2 regions of the Lysinibacillus sp. FSL M8-0134 genome follow, and region 1 is predicted to be linked to the other one. Evidence: riboswitches for the same ligand, from Rfam matches in the RefSeq annotation. Region 1 holds a riboswitch; the other holds the start of a gene.
What was found. A riboswitch is a leader RNA that binds a small molecule or an ion and turns the genes downstream of it on or off. The one in region 1 is predicted to bind cyclic di-AMP.
Positions count from the first base shown of each region.

Region 2: linked by a shared signal. The riboswitch ahead of MKY49_RS00970 (APC family permease) and the one ahead of MKY49_RS14945 (TrkH family potassium uptake protein) in region 1 are both predicted to bind cyclic di-AMP.

Region 1 is NZ_JBBPAJ010000001.1:2,907,946-2,918,620, forward strand. It holds gene MKY49_RS14905 (HD family phosphohydrolase) at 1-1,904, opposite strand, end outside; gene MKY49_RS14910 (PhoH family protein) at 2,163-3,119, opposite strand; gene MKY49_RS14915 (sporulation protein YqfD) at 3,122-4,234, opposite strand; gene MKY49_RS14920 (hypothetical protein) at 4,235-4,483, opposite strand; gene MKY49_RS14925 (hypothetical protein) at 4,538-5,011, opposite strand; gene floA (flotillin-like protein FloA) at 5,038-6,042, opposite strand; gene MKY49_RS14935 (NfeD family protein) at 6,046-7,374, opposite strand; gene rpsU (30S ribosomal protein S21) at 7,679-7,852, opposite strand; cyclic di-AMP (ydaO/yuaA leader) riboswitch at 8,106-8,245, shown strand; gene MKY49_RS14945 (TrkH family potassium uptake protein) at 8,346-9,683, shown strand; gene MKY49_RS14950 (potassium channel family protein) at 9,708-10,364, shown strand; gene MKY49_RS14955 (manganese catalase family protein) at 10,417-10,675, opposite strand, start outside.
Region 2 is NZ_JBBPAJ010000001.1:174,712-185,386, reverse strand. It holds gene MKY49_RS00970 (APC family permease) at 1-1,673, opposite strand, end outside; cyclic di-AMP (ydaO/yuaA leader) riboswitch at 1,793-1,941, opposite strand; gene MKY49_RS00965 (PepSY domain-containing protein) at 2,140-2,661, opposite strand; gene MKY49_RS00960 (PepSY domain-containing protein) at 2,752-3,423, opposite strand; gene MKY49_RS00955 (sensor histidine kinase) at 3,420-4,715, opposite strand; gene MKY49_RS00950 (response regulator transcription factor) at 4,705-5,400, opposite strand; gene MKY49_RS00945 (Nramp family divalent metal transporter) at 5,613-6,878, shown strand; gene MKY49_RS00940 (ABC transporter permease) at 6,929-7,618, opposite strand; gene MKY49_RS00935 (ABC transporter ATP-binding protein) at 7,611-8,534, opposite strand; gene MKY49_RS00930 (sensor histidine kinase) at 8,671-9,606, opposite strand; gene MKY49_RS00925 (response regulator transcription factor) at 9,610-10,302, opposite strand; gene MKY49_RS00920 (amino acid permease) at 10,466-10,675, opposite strand, start outside.

The sequences.
Region 1 (10,675 bases):
GCCACACTAATAATGGCCGCTTCCTTTGTTTGAGGTTTTGGCCCAGGATATCTGAACGTAGCTTCATCAATGGATTTCCCCTGCTCTTTTGCTTTAAATAAGAAAAATTTTAACAAACTTGTTCCATGATGCTGTAAGGCGATATCAATTATTTCTTGAGGCATTTTATAGCGTTTTAACATGTCAGCTCCGTCAGTCGTATGGGCTATAATAATTTCCGCACTCGTTTCAGGTGGTAATGAATCGTGTGGGTTAATACCAGACATCTGGTTTTCAATGAAAAAAGCTGGACGCTTTGTTTTACCAATATCATGATAGTAGCATCCAACACGTGCTAATAATCCATCAGCACCAATTTCTTCACACGCTGCCTCCGCTAAGTTCGCAACCATTACACTATGATGATATGTGCCTGGTGCTTCCATTAGTAATTTTTTTAATAATGGATGATTCGGGTTGGATAGCTCGATTAAACGTAGTGACGATAATAAGCTAAAGGCTGATTCAAAAAATGGTAAAAGTCCCATTGTTAAGGCCCCTGAAAGTAAAGCAGATAACATTGCTGCAATAAAATAAAACATTAATTCTGGTAGGCCATAGGATGATTGTGTCATTAATAAGTAAAAGGCGATAAAAGCCATATTTACAAGTGAAATCACACCAACCGCATGTAAAATATGTGAGCGCTTCTCAACACTACGTAAAAAGAATAGGCTGGCAAATCCGCCGAAAATGATATACAACGTAATTTCCATCTGCATTACCGATGAATAGCCTTCTTGAAAAATAACCCCAGCTGAAGCAGCTGTCATCACTGTAATCAAAACAGCCGCTCGCTCATCCGCTAACAATCTTACTAGCATTGTAGCTAATGCCGTAGGGAATAAAAAGGCAATCGTTACATCAAAGCCGCCAGACACTAAGCTAATAAACTTCATGAGCAGTATAGACAAACTATAAACAATTACTGTTACTAAAAGCGCATTGCGTTTTTTTCGTTCGTCCGCCTCCCAACGCTCAAATAAAATATACATGAACATCATTTGCAGTAAAGTGAGAATAATCAGTCCTGCAATTGGCTTTAAGGAAGCTTTATTACTAATCATCCCCAATAGCTCTAGTTGACGGTACGCCTCATTATCAATAATTTGACCTTCCTGCACAATAATTTGACCTTGTAAAATTCGTGTAGGCTCTACACTTTCCTTTGCCTGTTCTTTTCGAATTTTTGTTTGTTCCTCATTGATTGTTTCATTTTCAATAATACTTGTACGTCCTATTAACACCACTGTATTGAATATTTTATCTGGATACCCTCGTTGTCCGCGAATCTTTGTTTCAAAATCATTTTGAGCAACAAAGACATTTTCTGGTCGAATGGATTTTTGTAAATATTCCTCTACAAATTTGGATAATTGCGTACTTGTTCTATTTAAGTCTTCTTCACTTTGCACTAATAAAGCTTCTAACTGCGAATCTGTAAAGATTAAAGGCATCTGGTCTTCATCTATGGATTCAAACTTTTTGCGAAGCTGTGTAACTTGGTCGGCAATGGGAATAGGTTCCTTACTGCTTGCAACATCCTTTTTTACTTCTAGTACATAGTCAAATAATGATGTTACAATCGCTGCTCTTTGCTTGGCGACATCCTCCGAAAATTGATAGACCGAATCCACCGCATTTGCTGCTTTTTCTCGCTCTTGCTGTGTCTTATAAGTATCTTCGATCGTTTTAGTAGATCGTACGGTTTCAGGCGCAAGCTGTAATGGTTTGAAATCATATGTAACTCCTTTAACATTGCCATACATAAACGCAAATTGTAGGCCACCTGTTAAAATGAGAATAATGATAATAAAGTAGCGAAAACCGATAAACTCTGTAAATTTTCGAAGTTGTTTCTCCATCTGGCACCTCCTCTATCTACCTACTATCATACCAATTCAACATACATTTTTCTCGAAAAATGTAATAAGAAAGCAAAAAACAGCTATACATTTTCGTATAGCTGTCACATTTTTTTCCATATACTGATTGATTTTATGTTTACGACATTCGTCGACAACCCATTTCCCAGCGCACTTCGCTTTCGGGGCAGACTTCTTTAAAACTCGTTGCCCCTGGCGCTTCGCTTTCGGGGCAGACTTTAGAATTGCTTTGCAATTCTAAAGTTGCTGTTCTTCGTAGGCTTGGATGATTTTGGCTACGATTGGGTGACGTACGACATCGCCTTGTTCTAATACTTGGAAATGTATTGATTTGACATACTTTAATGTACGTTCAGCTACGATTAAACCAGATTCTGTATTTTTAGGTAAGTCAATTTGCGTTTTATCCCCTGTAATGACCATTTTAGAGCCAAACCCTAAACGTGTTAAAAACATTTTCATTTGTTGATGGGTTGTATTTTGTGCTTCATCTAAAATAACAAAGGCATCATCTAATGTACGACCACGCATATAGGCTAGAGGCGCGATTTCAATTGTTCCACGTTCAATTAGTCGTTGCGTCTGTTCTGCTCCGTAAATGTCGTTTAAAGCATCATAGAGAGGTCGTAGATATGGATCTACCTTTTCCTTTAAATCACCCGGCAGAAATCCTAAAGACTCTCCTGCTTCAACAGCAGGGCGAGTTAAAATAATACGCTTCACGTGTCCATTTTTAAGTGCCTGTGTTGCCATGACTACCGCTAAATACGTTTTCCCAGTACCGGCAGGACCAATACCAAAAACAACGTCTTTGTGACGGATTGCTTGTATGTATTCTCGTTGACCAATTGTTTTTGCACGAATCGACTTACCTTTCGTCGTACGGGCTATTTCTTCATCATATAGTTCAGCAAAATATTCGATTGTTCCTTTTTGTGTCATTTCAATAGCTGTTGTGACATCACGTTGATCAATATTAATTCCTTTGCGAATGACCTTCAATAAGGCATGCAGAAGAAATGTTGCCTGTTCCTTAGCATTTTCTTCACCCGCAAGTTGAATTTGTTCACCTCGTGTAATGATATGAACATTCAGTGCTTCTTCAACTAATTTCATATTTGCATCGGAAATACCGAGTAGCATAACCGCTTCATTTGGATTATCCACTTGTAATACAGTTAACTGTTCTGACATAATCATTCTCCTTGTAGGCCTTGTATTGGACTTGCAATGTTTTCATTGACTAAAAATAGAACTTTCCCTTCAACTGTACCATTCCCCCACTTTGCCTGTAAAAGGTTTTCTTTTTTGATAATCGTTTTTTCAGGCAACGAACGTAGCACCTTTTCATGCAATAGAGGGAGAAGTAATGTCTCTATTTTCGATTCATCAAGCTCAACTTGTACAGTTTTCGTCTGCTGTTCCTCTACAATTGAAACATAGGGGTCTAACCAATTCGGTAAATCCTTTTTTTGTACATAATCAACTTTTTCTTGATGTATCCCCTTCACCAATACTCGCCATTGCTTTTGTTGGACAGTTTCCATTGTAATTTTCGTCGGAATTTTAAAGGAGCACTCTAACCAATAATCTGCATAAACCTCTCCCTTCGCACCAACAAAAACCTGATCTGTACCACTTTCTATTACGCCACTTACGAGGACATCCCCCTCATAGGCTGTATCGTTTATTGAAATTTTTCGTTCACCATTCTTAATATTAAAGTGCGTAATGACTCCGCTCTTAGTCGCTACTAAATGAGAGGCTAATTTCTCATTTGTTTGCTCTGTTTGTTTCGGTGACTCCTGTGGTCTAAGTATGACCCTTCCACCATGTTTATCAATATGCACCCATGATAGCTCTCGGTGTTGTTCTAACAGTTTTTGACGTATGGTAGTATTAGAAGGTAACTGTTTTTTAGAGAGTGGTGTTTCTAGTTGAAAAGTATCTTGAAAGGTCTTGCCTAGCCGTTGCTCTAATTCTGGCGTCGCTGCTTCGATATCCACCCGCCAAATGACTTGTGCACATAGGATTGGAATGACAATCATCAAGGCTAAACCAAGCAAAGTCCAAAGCTGTGCACGTAAAACTTGTAGCTCATCTGCATAAAAAACAGCCATTTTTAAGCGAAAGCGTCTTCGAACGCGACGAATTTTCGGTAAATAATGCATCGTTGTTTCAAAGGAAACTTCTTGCTCACGAAAGACTACACGTTTTAACGGAATATGTTGAGCATGCAATGCTTGAATAAAAGGATGAACATTTTCATGCCTCTTTATACGTACAATGATTGGCCGATTATTCCACATTTAGCTCACACCCATATTCTTTGTCTTTTTCATATGAATCTCCTGTAGATTATTTACCGTGAGATGAAGCATTTCTTCCTTAAGAGCGTTAATAGTCACTGATTCTGCATTAACAGTGATATGATAATCTGCATAATTAAACGAGCAAGTCGTCGCATCTGCATGGATAAAACGGTAGGGTCCAATAATTTTTAATGATTCATATTCTAACAATTCAAGTAGTGGCGTTAATTGAAACAATTTTTTCATAAAAAATGCCTCCTTCTTCGGCAATATATGCAGCGAAAAAGGAGGACATGCTAGTTATTTTCGTTTTGCTTTTGGCGGACCTAATATTTCAGCCATCACGATTGCTTGCACGAGCTCATTTTTAGATTGAGGCAAACGAAAAGTTGCTGGTATTTCAACTGCTGTGTGTGCCTCTTTTTTCCCAGCAGCAAGACGTCCCCTATTTTCTCGATTAGAAGAACGACTAGGTACATCCGCTTGAATGACAGGCGGAGCAACATAGCTTGGAACTTCCTTCTTCTTCTGCGCTTCTACTTTAGGCTCTTCGGCTTTCTGATTTTCAGGAATCCATTCGCCTATAAAGTCCCGCGCAAAATCCTCAAAGCTTTGTGCTTTCCCTGTACGATGTGGCGTTTCCTCCGTTACTGGTGGCTCAACCATTGTGTCTTTATTAAAAGGAGGCATCTGTTTCTGAGGCTTTTTATTTTTTGATTTTCCGAAAATAGAGCTGACTATAGCAATTATGGCAAAGAGTATTAATTGTTCCATATGTTTAGTTCCGCTCCTTTCCGTTATTAAGCATTCGGTTCATTCGTTTCAGGTTTATCTGTGCTTACTTTTGAAATCGAGTCACGCATTGCAGTATCCGCTTGAATGTTACGATAGTTCATATAATCCATAATCCCCAGATTACCAGAACGTAATGCTTCAGCCATCGCTTGCGGTACTTCCGCCTCCGCTTCTACTACTTTCGCTTTCATCTCTTGAACACGCGCAATCATTTCCTGCTCATTGGCAACAGCCATCGCACGACGTTCCTCAGCTTTTGCTTGCGCAATGTTTTTATCCGCCTGTGCTTGTTCAATTTGTAATTCTGCACCAATGTTTTTACCGATATCTACGTCAGCAATATCAATGGATAAGATTTCAAAGGCTGTCCCTGAATCCAAACCTTTTGATAAAACGGTTTGTGAAATCATATCTGGATTTTCTAAAACTTCAGTATGATGGGTAGCCGAACCGATTGTCGAAACGATCCCTTCACCAACACGGGCAATAACTGTTTCCTCTCCAGCACCACCGACTAAACGCTCGATATTGGCACGTACTGTAATACGAGCTTTAGCTTTAACTTCAATCCCGTTCATTGCTACACCTGAAATAAATGGTGTTTCAATAACTTTTGGATTAACAGACATTTGAACTGCTTCTAATACATCTCGACCAGCTAAATCAATCGCAGCACAACGCTCAAACGAAAGTTCAATATTGGCACGATGAGCCGCAATTAACGCATTAACAACACGGTCTACATTACCACCTGCTAAATAGTGACTCTCAAGTTGATTGATTGTAACAGGTAAACCTGCTTTATGTGCTTTAATTAACGGATTGACAATTCGAGAAGGAATTACTCGACGTAAACGCATCCCAATTAATGTGAAAATACTAACACGAACACCTGCAGCCAGTGCAGAAATCCATAGTGCTACCGGTACAAAGGTAAAGAATACCGCGAGAACTATGAATAAAATAACCAATCCAGCAATTGGACCAATTAGAGCTAAATCAAATCCCATTTTCTATTCCTCCATCTCTTTATCTGTTCGTCTCACAACAATACGTGAGCCTTCAACTTTAATAATTTCTACATGTTGATTTACATCGATATAGCCACCTTCAGAAACAATATCAATGCGTTCATTACCAAGAACCATAGTACCTGCTGGACGAAGTGGCGTAAGCGTTTTCCCCACTTTACCTAGCAGTTCTGTGCGATTCACATTGGACACATACCCTTCCTCAGTCGTAGTTGCATCCATTAACACAAGCTTGTTTAAGACATGCAGTTTTTTCCCGAAAAATTTCATCAGAATCACCATTCCTATCATCGCTATCACCAACGCAATGAGAATTGCTATTATCATTTGCATCATATTTGCACCTGCCAGTATCAGACTTAGCACTATTAATACGCCACCTAAAATACCAACAATACCACCGGGGACAAAAAACTCTGCAACTACAAGCGCTAAACCAACAATAAATAACAATAATGTTTCATAACCCGCAAAGCCTGCAACCATATGTCCGAAGAAAAATAAACCAAGTGCTGATAACCCCATTATACCTGGAACGCCAAAGCCTGGCGAATAGAGCTCCATCACAAGTCCTAAACTTGCGATTGATAATAAAATCGGGACAATGATTGGATTTGTAATAAAACGAGCCAATTTTTCAGAAAAGGTCGGTTCGATTGAAACAACATCGCTACCATTCAGGTTGGTTACCTCTAATAGCTTTTGAAAATTTTTAACTGTTCCTTCAGAGTACTTGACCTTTAATGCTTCAGAGGCTGATAAAGTTAACAAGTTTTTCCCTTCCGCACGATATTCAGGCAGGTCATAATTAGAATCAGCCATTGCTAAAGCGTACTTTGGATCACGCCCAGATGTTTCTGCTGCTGCTTGCATTTGAGCAAGCCAGGCACTATTTGCCTTTAAATCTGCTGCATTCCCAGCTGAATCAATGACCGCTGCTGCACCGATTGTTCCATTTGGTACCATGTAGATTTCATCCGCATGTAATGCTAAAAAAGCACCTGCTGAATGGGCATCCTTATTAATAAAAGCAATCTTACGTATATCCGAGGCATCCATAAGCATGGCGATATCACTTGCTGCATTTACAAAGCCACCAGGCGTATGTATATCTAAGATAATGGCCTCGGCATTATTTTCTTCAGCCTCTTTAAAAGCTCGTTCTAAAAATGCGTGAAGTCCTCGCTCTACTTCATTATGAATAGGAACCTGGTAGACCTTACTGCTTGCAAAAGCCGAAGTTAATGGAAACGCTAACAAAAAAGTCATCCATATTACTAATAGATAGCTGAGGATTCTCCGTTTTCGCACCTTTTTCCCTCCCTTCTAACATGCTTCTCCTCTTATATACGGTCTATCATGCGAAAAGTTTCACAAATCTTAAAAGTTTATTAACTTCTTTAATTCTATTCCAAATACCAACACTTAGTATGTACAAAAAAGCCGAATGAATCAACTTGATTTCATTCGGCTTTTTCTTATGTACGTAAGAATGAGCAATGTAAAATACCTGAAATTAATCAACATTGTGATTAATCTCAGGTATAACTTTGTCTGCTCAGTGAATCATACAATTGCGTGTTATGAACGTAGGGATTTTTAATGGGAAATTAAATTACCACTTACGTTTACGTGCAGCTTCTGATTTCTTTTTACGTTTTACGCTAGGTTTTTCGTAGAACTCGCGCTTTCTAACTTCTTGAATTGTACCACTTTTTGATACAGTACGTTTGAAGCGGCGAAGAGCATCTTCAAGCGATTCGTTTTTGCGAACGACAGTTTTTGACATCTCTCTTTCCCTCCCTCCGAACACACGTCAATACACAATTAGGCAAATAACCTTCTGTTGTGTACTAAAAAATTATATCGTATTGTCTAATAATGGTCAATAGAAAGTGTGCGAAAATATCAAGTGAATTTTTGGTTTTATTTTTGCTCGAATTATTAATGAATATTTCGCTCACAATATAAAATAATTACATTTTCCTATTAATTAAGGGGTTTACAAAAAATAGAATATGGGCGTAGAATAATCACATTCAATTTCATATCGGCCAAATCTCAAACGTTGAGAACGGAGGACCCAATCTTTTGGGGTTAATTCTGCTATTGCAGAAGGGATGAGAATCTCTTTCGCCATCCTACCCGTCAGCTAACTTCGTCGGCTAAAGCGAAGGAGGTCATACAAGACCACCATTAAAAGCATGTTTTTCTATGCCTGTGCATGCTTTTTTAGTAGGTCTTTTTATTATGCCGTTTAATAAAAGATTAAGGAGAACACGATGAACAATTTTAAAAATACATTAAATCCTCCCAAAATTCTCGTACTTGGTTTTGCATTGATTATTGTGATAGGGACGTTTCTTTTAACGCTGCCTTTCTCCACTGAGGATGGGAACGGACTACCCTTTTTAGATGCATTATTCACCGCTACCTCTGCAACTTGTGTCACAGGGTTGATTGTTGTGGATACAGGAGATACATTTTCCATTTTTGGAGAATTGGTGATATTATCATTAATCCAAATCGGTGGCCTAGGATTTATGACATTTGCAACTTTATTATTTTTAATACTTGGAAAGAAAATTTCTTTAAAAGAAAGATTGTTGCTAAAAGAAGCATTCAATAATATTTCGATTGCTGGTCTTGTTAAATTAGTAAAAAGAATATTGCTCTTTACAGCGTTAATTGAAATAATCGGCGGCCTTATTTTAACTATTCGTTTTTCATTTGACATGCCGATAGGAAAAGCTTTTTATTTTGGATTTTTTCATGCCATTTCTAATTTCAACAACGCAGGATTTGATTTAATGGGTGGTTTTAACGGAATGACATCCTACGTAGATGACCCATTTGTTGTTTTGACAATTTGTGCGCTAATTACAATTGGTGGCTTAGGATTTATTGTCATGAATGAATTGTATGAATATCGAAAGACAAAAAGGCTCTCCGTCCATACAAAAATTGTCTTAGCGACTACACTTCTATTGACTGCTAGCGCAACCATTTTGATTTTTTTATTTGAATATAGCAATTCAAAAACAATCGGTCCATTATCTGAGTGGGGCAAAATATTAGGTTCTTTTTATCAAGCTGTAACACCAAGAACAGCTGGGTCCAATACTCTTGCAATTGGTGACTTAACCCATTCCACATTATTTTTAATCATTCTCTTAATGTTTATAGGAGCTGGGTCTGGTTCCACTGCTGGTGGTATTAAGATTACAACCTTCGCTGTATTAGTAGCTACCATGTGGTCACAAATCAGAGGGAAAGAAGATGTTGTTTTATTTAAACGTCGAATTGTCAACGAAACCATTTTAAAAGCGTTAACTGTCACAATGTGTGGCGCCATGATTGTTATAGTTGTGACAATTCTTCTTAGTATTATTGAACAACGGCATAGCTTCATGATGTATTTATTTGAGGCTACCTCTGCCTTTGCTACTGTTGGTCTTTCGATGGGACTAACGCCAGAACTAACACCAGGTGGTCGTGTTCTTATTATTTTGACAATGTTCGCTGGAAGACTTGGTCCATTAACTATAGCTTTCGCCATTACAAAACGACGAAAAAAAGAGGCTTTTCGACATCCAAAAGGAAATATTATGATTGGATAATCAAATTAGAGGAGTGTGTGATCTATGGCAATCAAACAATATGCCGTAATAGGCTTAGGAAGATTCGGAACAAGTGTCGCCCGACGATTACATGAAGCGGGACAAGAAATATTAGGAATTGATGTAAATGAAGAAAGAGTTGAGGATGCAGAACCTTATGTAACCCATGCAGTAGTAGCTGATACAACAGAAGAAAAAGCTTTAACATCCCTTGGTATAGGAAACTTCGATTGTGTCATTGTGGCAATCGGTAACGATATGCAGTCTAGTATTTTAACTGTGTCCTTATTAAAAGAGCTAGGAATCAAAAAGGTTATTGCAAAGGCACTTGGTAAAAGACATGGGCAAGTCTTAGATAAAGTTGGTGCTGATTGGATTATTTATCCTGAACGAGATATGGGAGAGCGCGTGGCAAATCAGCTACTATCCCCCAATATGCTGAATTATATCGAACTATCCAAGGAATACAGTATTGAAGAAATTATGATTCCCTCCAAAATGGCTGGGCATAATTTACGGGATTTAGATTTACGTGCAAAATATAACGTCAGTGTGATTGCGATTGTGCGTGAAGGTGAAATTATTATTTCTCCTTCTCCAGAGCAAATTATTGAAAAGGAAGATTTATTGGTGATGATCGGTCATCGAGAAGATCTTACTTTATTTTCCAACATTCAATAGCAAAGAAAAGGCTGTTTCAAGTTCACTTGAATACAGCCATCCATTTTTTGTCTTAGAAAATTTTCTTCTGATTTCTGTCATCTTTTAAAATTTCTACTGCCTCTCTAAAACGCTGGGAATGGACAACCTCACGTTCACGTAAAAACTTCAAGCTATCATTTAAATCCGTATCATCTGATAAATCGATAATCCATTGATATGTGGCACGCGCTTTTTCTTCAGCCGCAATATCCTCATACAAATCCGCAATAGGATCTCCCTTAGCCTGAATATAGGTTGCTGTAAATGGTACTCCTGAAGCATTCTGATAA
Region 2 (10,675 bases), 2.7 Mb from region 1:
CCTGTCTTCGTACATTGATGTTCCACCTTATCAATAAATTTAATCAATGGCTGTGTGATACTGCGATATGGTGAATAATAAGTTACTAGTCGTACATCTGGTTGCCAGGCCTTCCATTTCTCTTCAAAAGCCTTTGCATCCGCTTGGTCGAAGGCTACGTAAAATGCAATTACCTTCTCAACATGTAATGATTTCGCATAATGAAGGGAATTTTCAACAACTTTCGTTATACCAGCTACTGGTACAATAAAAACATTCCCCTCAATAGCAGCTAGTTCCTCATGATTTAATCTTAATTGTTCTCCAACGGCCTGATAATGGAGCTTAATCCGATGGAATAGAAAAATAATAATTGGTAAAAAGATAAACACTGGCCATACTTGAGGCATTTTTGTTACAAAAAACATCATCGCTACGATGAAAGAAATAGCAGCACCAATTGTGTTGATCGTAAATTTTGCAATCCATCCTTTAGGTTTATCACGCCACCATTTTCGCATCATTCCTGTTTGCGCTAATGTAAACGGAATAAATACCCCTACAGCATATAGTGGAATTAAATGCTCAGTTGCTCCATCAAATAAAATGATTAAGACAATAGCCGCTGCACCTAGCATCAGGATGCCATTTGAATAACCAAGACGGTCTCCCCGAATTTGGAATATTCTTGGGATAAAGCCATCCTTTGATAAATTTACTGCTAACAAAGGAAATGCTGAGTAACCTGTATTTGCAGCAAGAACTAAAATCATTGCCGTTGTACCCTGGACAATGTAATAAAATAGATTTCTACCTACGCTCGCTTCTGCAAGTTGAGAAACAACTGTAGCTTCCGCTGTTGGCGCAATCCCATAAAAATAAGCCAAACTAACAATGCCTATAAATAAAACGGCTAAAATAGCACCCATTGCTAAAAGCGTTTTAGCTGCGTTATTAGGAGCAGGATTTTTAAAATTAGGGATGGCATTTGAAATAGCCTCTACCCCTGTTAAAGCTGAGCTCCCTGATGCAAATGCCTTTAATAAAATAAATAAACTAATTCCTGCAACCGGTGTACCGACCTTTGGATGTAGCTCTGCTGGCACCTGACCAGTTGCGACATGATAGAGCCCCATTCCAATTAACAAGAGCATAACACCTACAAACAGATAGACTGGGTATGCCAAAATAGAAGCAGATTCTGTTACACCACGTAAGTTTAAGATTGTTAAAAAAACCACAAAGAATATAGCAATGGGTACATTGTAGGGGTGGAGGCTTGGAAATGCCGAAGTAATGGCATCTGTACCTGCTGATACACTTACCGCTACTGTTAAAATATAATCAACAAGTAAGGACCCTCCAGCCACAAGACCTGCATTTACCCCTAAATTCTCCCGTGATACTACATAGGCCCCTCCCCCATGTGGATAGGCGAAAATAACTTGACGATAGGAGAGAATTAGTGCCACAAGCAAGATAACGACTCCAGCAGCAATTGGTAGAGAGTACCAAAGGGCAAGTGTACCCACTGTCATCAGGACAATTAAAATTTGTTCTGGTCCATAGGCTACTGAAGACAAGGCATCTGATGATAATATGGCTAATGCCTTTGTTTTACTAAGCTTTTGTTCCCCTAACGCATCGGATCTTAATGGTTTACCGATTACATAACGTTTGAATGAGGATTTCATTGTTAAACACCTTCTAGTTTTATAGAGTGTGTTTCGCCTTTCTAAATAAGATCAAAAAACGCCTACAAGTCATCACTAAATAAGACTTGTAGACGCTCATCCGTCTGCCAAGCTCCAACTTTTCTGCTCTTAACGCTTACGAGGTTAGCTGTCGGATTCGGGCCTGAGTAGCCCTACTCTTCAAATGAAGAGATTCACCCCAAGGATGGCTGATGCCATCCGTCAAAAATGGGTCCCCCGCGTTTAGTTGCTTCAGCGATTTAGAAATTTGAAACTTTTATAATGATGTCATATTACGCCTGTCAATTAAAAAAGTAAAGAAGAAAATTTTTCACTTTTATGAGAGAAAAACATAGACTTTTTTTCGAAATCGTTTGGAATTCACCTACAAATGCCAAGCAAATTCTCTCAGAACAGCAAAAGGCTACTGTAAAAGTATGCTCTACTTTTACAGTAGCTCTCTATATTAGTCATTATAATCCTGTTCAAAATCAACAATATTCCCCGTCATAGAATCCACATCTACTTCATATTCATATTGACCATCTTTCAATTCAATTTCATAGATGCCATCATCGAGCTTAATTTTTGTTACAGTACCTTTTGCTTTCTTTAAGGCTGTTTCGATAGCCTGCTCTTTAGTAATGTTAGTAGTTACTGTAGTTGCTAGTTTATTGTCGTCCATATCATCGTTATCTCGACGTTCTTTTTTCTGCTTGAGTAATTTCCCAGTATAAGCATCAAATTTCAAATCATATTCTTCTGTATCAGTATAGACCTCTACTTCATAAATAGAACGATACTGATTTTTGTCTAACTCGATATCCGCTACTGTACCATCAACTACTGTAAGGGCCTTCTTCTCAATCTCTTGCATTGTTAACACCTTTTTTTCTTGAGCATCTCCAGATAATAATGTTGTCGAGCCAATCGCTGCACCAACCCCAAGTGTAACTACTAATGCTGGAATCATAATCATTTTTTTCATATCTATCTCTCCTTTGTTTTATCTATTCTTAGCTTACCAAGCAAAGATGATAGAACTATAAGAGAAACATTAGAATTTCATGAGAATGAATTATTGATCATCATCCCATGTAATGGACAGAACTTCCCCTGAAACAGCATGGATTTGAAAAGTGGCTTCGTCATCCTGAGTTTCAATTTCAACTAAATAATAACCACCTTCTGCCGTTTCTTCAAAATCAACTGAGTCCACTTCCCCCGTCAATTGTCCTAGCGCTATTTGAATAGCCTGTTGTTCAGTAATTATAGGTTCTTCTACAGGTGGTTTATGCGGCTCAACATTTTCCACCGATACTATTTCACCCGAGTAGGCATTGACAGTTAAATCTTTTTGTTGGTTTTCTTTCTCAACACGTACCGTATAAGTGGTATCTGTTAACTTTATACTTTCAACATCACCATATTTCTGTTTTACCATTTGTCTTATTTGCTTTTCAGTTAACAATAACTTCGTTTGTCCTTCTTTTATTGTTAAATCAGTTACCTGTTGTGTTTTAGCATCTAGCATAGCTATATACTTGACATTGTCACGTGTAAAAAACATTTCATAGGTGTCTCCTTGTTTCTTCACCTGCGTAACATGGGCTTTATAGATGGCTTCAATATGGTTTATAGCCTCTGACTTGCTAAGTGGTTCAACATGAAAATAGCGATACTGAATAAACCACAGCGTTCCACTACAAAGAAGGAGAATAACAATTATTATCAGAACCCATTTTTTCATTGCTCCTCCTCCTTTGGTATACATAGGGTAAAGCTTGTTCCTTCTCCAAGTGTACTTTTCACATCAATGGTTATGCCCAGTTGTTCTGCAAGCTCATGGGCTATCGCAAGCCCTAATCCAGAGCCACCTGTCTTACGATTTCGATCCTCTGTTACCCGATAAAAACGCTCAAACAAATGAGGTAAGTGCTCCTCTGGAATACCTATACCAAAATCTTGGATGGTAATGCAGGCATGATTGGTTGTTTCTGCTGTAAGAATACGCACCTCACCCTCACTATACTTTCTAGCATTATCGAGCAAAATAAAAAGTAGTTGCTTCAAGATTTTTTCATCACTATAAATAAATCTTGGAAGCTTCGCATCGACTATAAATGTTCGATGATAAGCCTGCTGCATTTGTGAGGCAACTTTCTGCAAGAACGGTTCAAGCTCTAGCTGTTCCAAATGAATAGCCAGATGCTCATTATTTTTAGCTAGTTCTAGCAATTGTAGTACCATTTCATGCATGCGAGTCGATTCATTAGCGATCGCTTGTAATGATTCTTGCGCAACTTCACGATTATCAAAGCCTCTTCGAAGGAGTAATTTTGCATAGCTTTCAATAACGGTAATCGGCGTTTTTAGCTCATGGGAAGCATTTGAAACAAACTCTTGTTGCTTTTGATAATGCTGTTCAAGCTTCTCCATCATCATATTAAAGGTACGATTAATGTTTGTTAACTCGTCTCCACCCTTTTCAGGAATATCTATTTTTTCATATTTCCCTGTCGCTGCACTTTTACGCATAGTAATGTTTAAACGCTCTAGTGGTAATAAAATTAAGCGCCCAAGTACTAAGCTTGCTAAGAAAATGGGGAGCGTTGCCATAATAGATACAACGACTAAGATCACCTTTAGTAAGTCTAATGTCTGCTCTACCTCTTCCATGGATTGCTGTAATGTTATGTCTACAACTGTTCCGTCTATCCAAATGGTAGGCATCGTGTAGGTAATGGAAGGGACCTCTGGCATTTCAAGTGTAGCCTGAACCTTTGTTTTCAAACGCTCTCCATCATAAATATAGACAGCACCGTCCGTTGGCATATATGCCCTTAATACTTGCTGGAGGTTGGTTTGTGCATTTAACTGACTCAGTGAAGAGCTTAAATCATTTGCCCGTGACTGGAGCTGATTGTATTCCGTATCATAGGCAAATTTCTCATACAAAAAATAAATGCCATTAGTAGTTGCCACTAAAATGACAAGCATGAGCATCGTTGTTAGTAAATGAATTTTTGTTTTAAGTCTCATAGCTATGTTCCTTTAGCACATACCCAACTCCACGAACCGTTTGAATAATGGGCTTTGCATTAGCAGCTTCAAGCTTTTGTCGGACATAACGAATATAAACATCTACAACATTTGTATCTCCATAATAATCATAGCCCCATACAGCCTCTAGAATTTGCTCTCTAGTCAGTACCTGTTTTGGATGCTTTAGTAAATAGAACAACAAATCATATTCTCGGGGTGTCAGTTGAATCTCCTTATCAAAATATACAACTTCTCTTGTTTGCTCGTTTATAGATAAATGTCCAAATGTGAGAGCAGCTTGCTTTGGACTAGCCTTTTGTGAAAAACGTAAAGCATTGCGAATACGCGCAAGCAGCTCCTCAATTTCAAACGGTTTTGTCACATAATCATTGGCGCCTAAATCTAGCCCCTTTACTTTATCCTCCACCTCACTTTTGGCAGTCAGCATAATAATAGGTGTTTGGGTTTCTGTTGCACGAATTCGCTTTAGCACGTCAATACCACTCATCTCAGGTAGCATGACATCCAGTAGGATTAAATCCCATTGCTGCTCACGATATTGAAGTAAACCGTCTGTTCCTGTATGAGCCATTACTGCTTCATAGCCTTCAAATTGAAGCTCTAACTGTAGCACTCGCGCAATTTTTTCTTCATCTTCTATAATTAAAATTCGATTGGTCATGTCGAATCCATCCTTCACCTTTTCTTTTCATCGTAAACGATGCAAGCGGTGAAAGTCTAATTAGAAAATGATGAGAATTGTCCATACTTATTAAACAAAAGATAATGCAAACTACTTCACTTTTTTTATTCCTAGCGTTAGAATACTAATATCTTATTTTCCTATAGGAAACTTTATTTCGTTGACGATACTTTTTGAAACGAGGGAACAATATGGTTTATAAACGAGTCACAAAATCGCCAGCCGAGGCTGTTTTAGACGGAGATATAAAAGGTTGGCGACGCTTTTTACCGTTTTTAGGGCCCGCTTTCATTGCAGCCGTAGCTTATATCGACCCTGGAAATTTTGCCACAAATATAACAGCAGGCTCACAATATGGCTACTTGCTACTTTGGGTAATTGCCTTTTCCAATTTAATGGCTGTTTTAATTCAATCCTTATCTGCAAAGCTTGGAATCGCGACAGGAAAAAACCTACCTGAAGTGGCACGCGAGCATTTTTCTAAAAAAACCTCTATATTCCTTTGGATTCAGGCAGAGTTAGTTATCATTGCCACAGACCTTGCTGAATTTATCGGTGCAGCCTTAGGGCTTTATTTGTTATTTAATATTCCAATGCTACCAGCAGCATTGATTACAGCGGTTGGCTCATTTGCTATTTTAGAACTCCAAAGACGAGGATTCAGAGCCTTTGAAGCGGGGATTTCTGGTATGGTTTTAATTGTCGTATTAGCATTTGCCTTCCAAACATTTTTAGCGCAGCCAGCATGGGGCGATGTGGCGATTGGCATGTTCACACCACACTTTGAAGGTGTAGATTCACTATTATTAGCAACAGGTATTTTAGGTGCAACCGTCATGCCTCATGCTATTTACTTACATTCTTCATTAACTCAAAGCCGTATTATTGGTCGTAATGAAGAAGAAAAAAGACGCATTTTCCGTTTTGAATTTATTGATATTATCATCGCTATGATTATTGCTGGAGCTATTAATATGAGCATGCTTATTATCGCCGCAGCAGTATTCCATACACAAGGCGTTGTAGTTGAAGATTTAGATGTTGCCTATAACGGCTTAAAAGAGGCTCTTGGCCCATTGGCTGCCATTTCTTTTGGTCTTGGTTTACTTATTGCAGGGCTTGCTAGCTCCTCTGTAGGGACTTTAGCCGGTGATGTAGTCATGCAAGGCTTTATTCAAAGAAAAATACCTCTTTATTTACGTAGAGCAATTACCATGGTACCTCCACTTGCAATCATTGCATCTGGTGTGAATGCAACCTATGCTCTAGTTCTTAGTCAGGTTGTTTTATCATTTGGTATTGCCTTTGCACTTATCCCTCTTGTTATGTTTACAAGTAAACGAGACATCATGGGTAGCCTAGTTAATCACCGTATTACAACAATTTTGGGTTGGTTTGTCGTAGTCATTGTTGTTACGCTGAATATTTACTTACTGTGGGAAACAATATTTGGATAATAAAAAGCCAGGTACTCTGTAGATAGAATGAGTACCTGGTATTTTTTTGATTAAACATCCACCTTTTCAATATTTCTAATGGCTAAATAGGCAATGCCTAGACCTACAATTGCTAAAGTAATAGGAATAAAAATAATATCGTTTAACGTAAAGTTACCTGTATTAGACGAAGTCAGAGATACTATTATAATTGATGAAATAATAGTTGCTGGTATGGAGTATTTTCTCATTCCGAAATACAATGGGATTAAAGCTATACCCGAGGCAGCAATCGCATTCATCAATACGGAAGGAATGTGTTGTAAGATTAATGAGCTTGATAGTACATTTGGAATCAAATCAAATTTATCACTAATAACACAGAAAGCCGTTGTAATAAAAGCATTTGAAATGATGATCGTACTAAACGTAAAAAGCATTACAATGGCAAGCTTCGCGACGATTAATTTCTTTCTACTTATAGGATACATAAAAGCTAAGGTGATGGTCTTAAATTTATATTCTCCGATAATCAACTTAGCTATTAACGTAGAAGCAAAAATACTAAAGACGACTCTAATCATTGATTCAATGACACTTAAAGCAACCTGGTAATTTTCAAGGTCTTGGTCCCCCTCCACTTTGGAAATACCTACTACCAAAAATAGAAATCCAAGAATAATAAAATTAGCAATAATAGCCCCCTTAACGTATGAGCCTAAATGATACTTTTTCATTTCTAAACGCATTAAATTAAGCATGGACAACTCCTCCATTGATTAATTTTAGGAAATAATCCTCAAGTGAGCTTGTTTTTTTGCTTATCTCTTCAATTTCGATGTCATGTTCAATTAATGTTTTTGTTAGGCTCTTTTGGGATACTGTCGAATCATAAACTCTAATAGAGTTGTCATCCATCAGCTTAAAATTAGCAATCTTCAATACACTTTCTAAAATAAAAGCTGCCTTCTTGCCATCATTGACAATGACTTCAATATAATCTGCTTGATTACGATTAATTGTTTCCATTGTAACTTCCGTGAGTAGCCTACCATCCTTAATGACACCTATTGTATCAGCCAATTGTTCAATTTCCCCTAATATATGGCTGGAGATGATAATCGTAATACCATACTCCTTACAGAGCATTTTGAAGAGCTCTCTCAACTCTTTAATCCCTACAGGATCTAATCCATTAATTGGTTCATCTAAAATAAGAAGTTCTGGCTTTGTTATAATGGCACGTGCAATGCCTAGTCTCTGTTTCATCCCTAGAGAAAAGTCTTTTACACGCTTCTCTTCTGTATTTGATAATTTTACTAAATTTAGAACATGAGCAATTTCTTTTTTATCGTAATACCCCATATATTCGCAATGCAGTTCTAAGGTCTCCTTAGCCGTCAATTTTTCATAGAAAATAGGATACTCAATAATCGTTCCCATTCTTTTTAGTACTTCATAGGATCGATCCGTCAGCTTTTCGCCAAATATTTCTACATCCCCGCTTGTTGGCTTCGTCAGATTTGTTAGCATCTTCATGACAGTGGTTTTACCTGCACCATTTGGACCTAAAAATCCATAAATCTCTCCCTTTTTGACGTTCATATTGACAGTGGATACCACTTCTTTACCATCGTACACTTTCGTAAGCTGATTTGTTTTTACAATGTATGTCATGTAAATCTCTCCCTCAATTGTGGCTAGTTTCATTATAAAAAATGAACCTCTCTAATTAATTACTTGATTCTTACAAATTTCTTAAGAGCAAAATAAAAGCCTGTAAAGCATTGAAAGCTCTACAGGCAGTGTGAATTCAATACATCATTCGTTTTAAAGCAATTGTAAAAATGGTCTTTTTATAAGGAATACTTGATAGCTGGATGGAACCATCCATTATTTCCACAAGACGCTTTGTAATGGTTAGACCTAGGCCGCTTCCCTGGAAGGATTTATTTCGAGAGTCTTCTAGTGTATACATTCTTTCAAAAACAGTATCGATATGATATTCATCAATGCCCTTGCCTTGATCCCACACATCAATATAAATGTTTGTCTCATCATTTCTTACGGTTAAGCCAATCACATTGCCATCCGCTCCATAAGCTATAGCATTTGATAATAGATTGTTTAGAACTCTATCTAACGCTTCTTCATTACCAAGGGCATACATAGGAAGTTCGGGGATTGAAATATTGATATTTAATCCCACCGATGTGACCATATCGTAAAAGGATAAAATATTTTTTCGGCATATTTCACAAACATTGATTTTCGTGATTGGATAATTTGCATCTCCTGCCTCTAATTTTGCCAGATCAAAAAATGTATGAATGATTTTTAATACTTCTAACGTTTTAGCATGAACACCAGTGAGTAATCGCTGTCGCTCTTCCTCACTAATTGAACTTTGAAGCTGAAGTATTTCAATATAGCCTAATACAACTGTTAAAGGTGTTTTAAGATCATGTGAAATATTTGCCAACATCTTTTTCATTGAATCTTCCATTTTTCGATGTGTAGCAAGAACCTTTTGCTTGTCATCCAATAAGGCATTTATTGTAATCAGTAATTGCTGAATTTCTGGATTTGTCGTAGCAACTAAAACCTTTTCATTAGTTGGTTTATTAACAATTGCTTGTATTTTTTCATGCATGTATTGGATTGTATCATCTTGTTCTTTTTTTACTTTTCTTTGATAAAGAATAATACCCGCCAGCAACAAAATAATTAGTAATAGACATAACGTCATATTTTATCCCTCAAACTTATAGCCAATTCCCCACAGCGTTTTTATATAATGAGGATTAGACGGATCATCTTCAATTTTTTCGCGAAGTCTTCTTATATGTACATTAATAATATTTTCATCACCGTAGTAAGTATCTTTCCATATTGTCTGATAAATTTGCTCCTTAGTAAAAACTCGCTGGCGATTTGTTACAAGCAATTTTAAAATGGCAAATTCCTTAGATGTTAGTTTCACTTCTTGCCCATCTTTATCTACAGAAAAGTTAATCATATTTATCGTTAAATTATCGATCACTACTACATCTTGTTTGTTATCCACTTGACTAGAATATTTGGTTGCTCGTCTAATAACGGCTTTTACGCGAGCAGAAAACTCTAGCATAGAAAATGGTTTAGCAATATAATCATCTGCACCTAAGCCTAACCCTAAAGCTTTATCTACATCACTATCCTTTGCTGACATAATGATGATAGGAAGCGCTGCTTGTTCTCGAATTATTTTTAGTACTTCTAATCCATTAAGTTTAGGAATCATAATATCTAAGATAACTAAATCAAATGAATGGTTTAAACAATACTGTAATGCCTCTTCTCCATTCTTTGCAGTTGTAACACCGAAGCCTTCCAATAGTAAAAAGTTTTCTACCATTTCACGAATAGCCTCATCATCTTCAACTAGTAAAATATGTTTTTGCATTTTCATGCACCTCTTCCTAACTAAAAAGCCATTAGTATGACTTTCCACATCTATAGTATATTACCATATATATGATATAGATTAAGAAATAAATTTAACGCCCAAATATAAAAAAGCCGTCCTATCAACCGTCATACAACGGTATACAGAACAGCTTTTCTATTTAATCCTCCACTTTTAAATCACACTCATTAAGTGGAAGCATTTTTGTTTTATGTTTAATTTTATAGCCTAACCATAATAGTAAGAAAAATGGAATTCCAATATAAGAAACTAGAATACCGTACCAATCGATTTTGTCTCCTGTAAAGGCTGTGTAATTTTGTCCAATGACCACAATCATACAAACTGTAAAGGCGAATAGTGGTCCGAA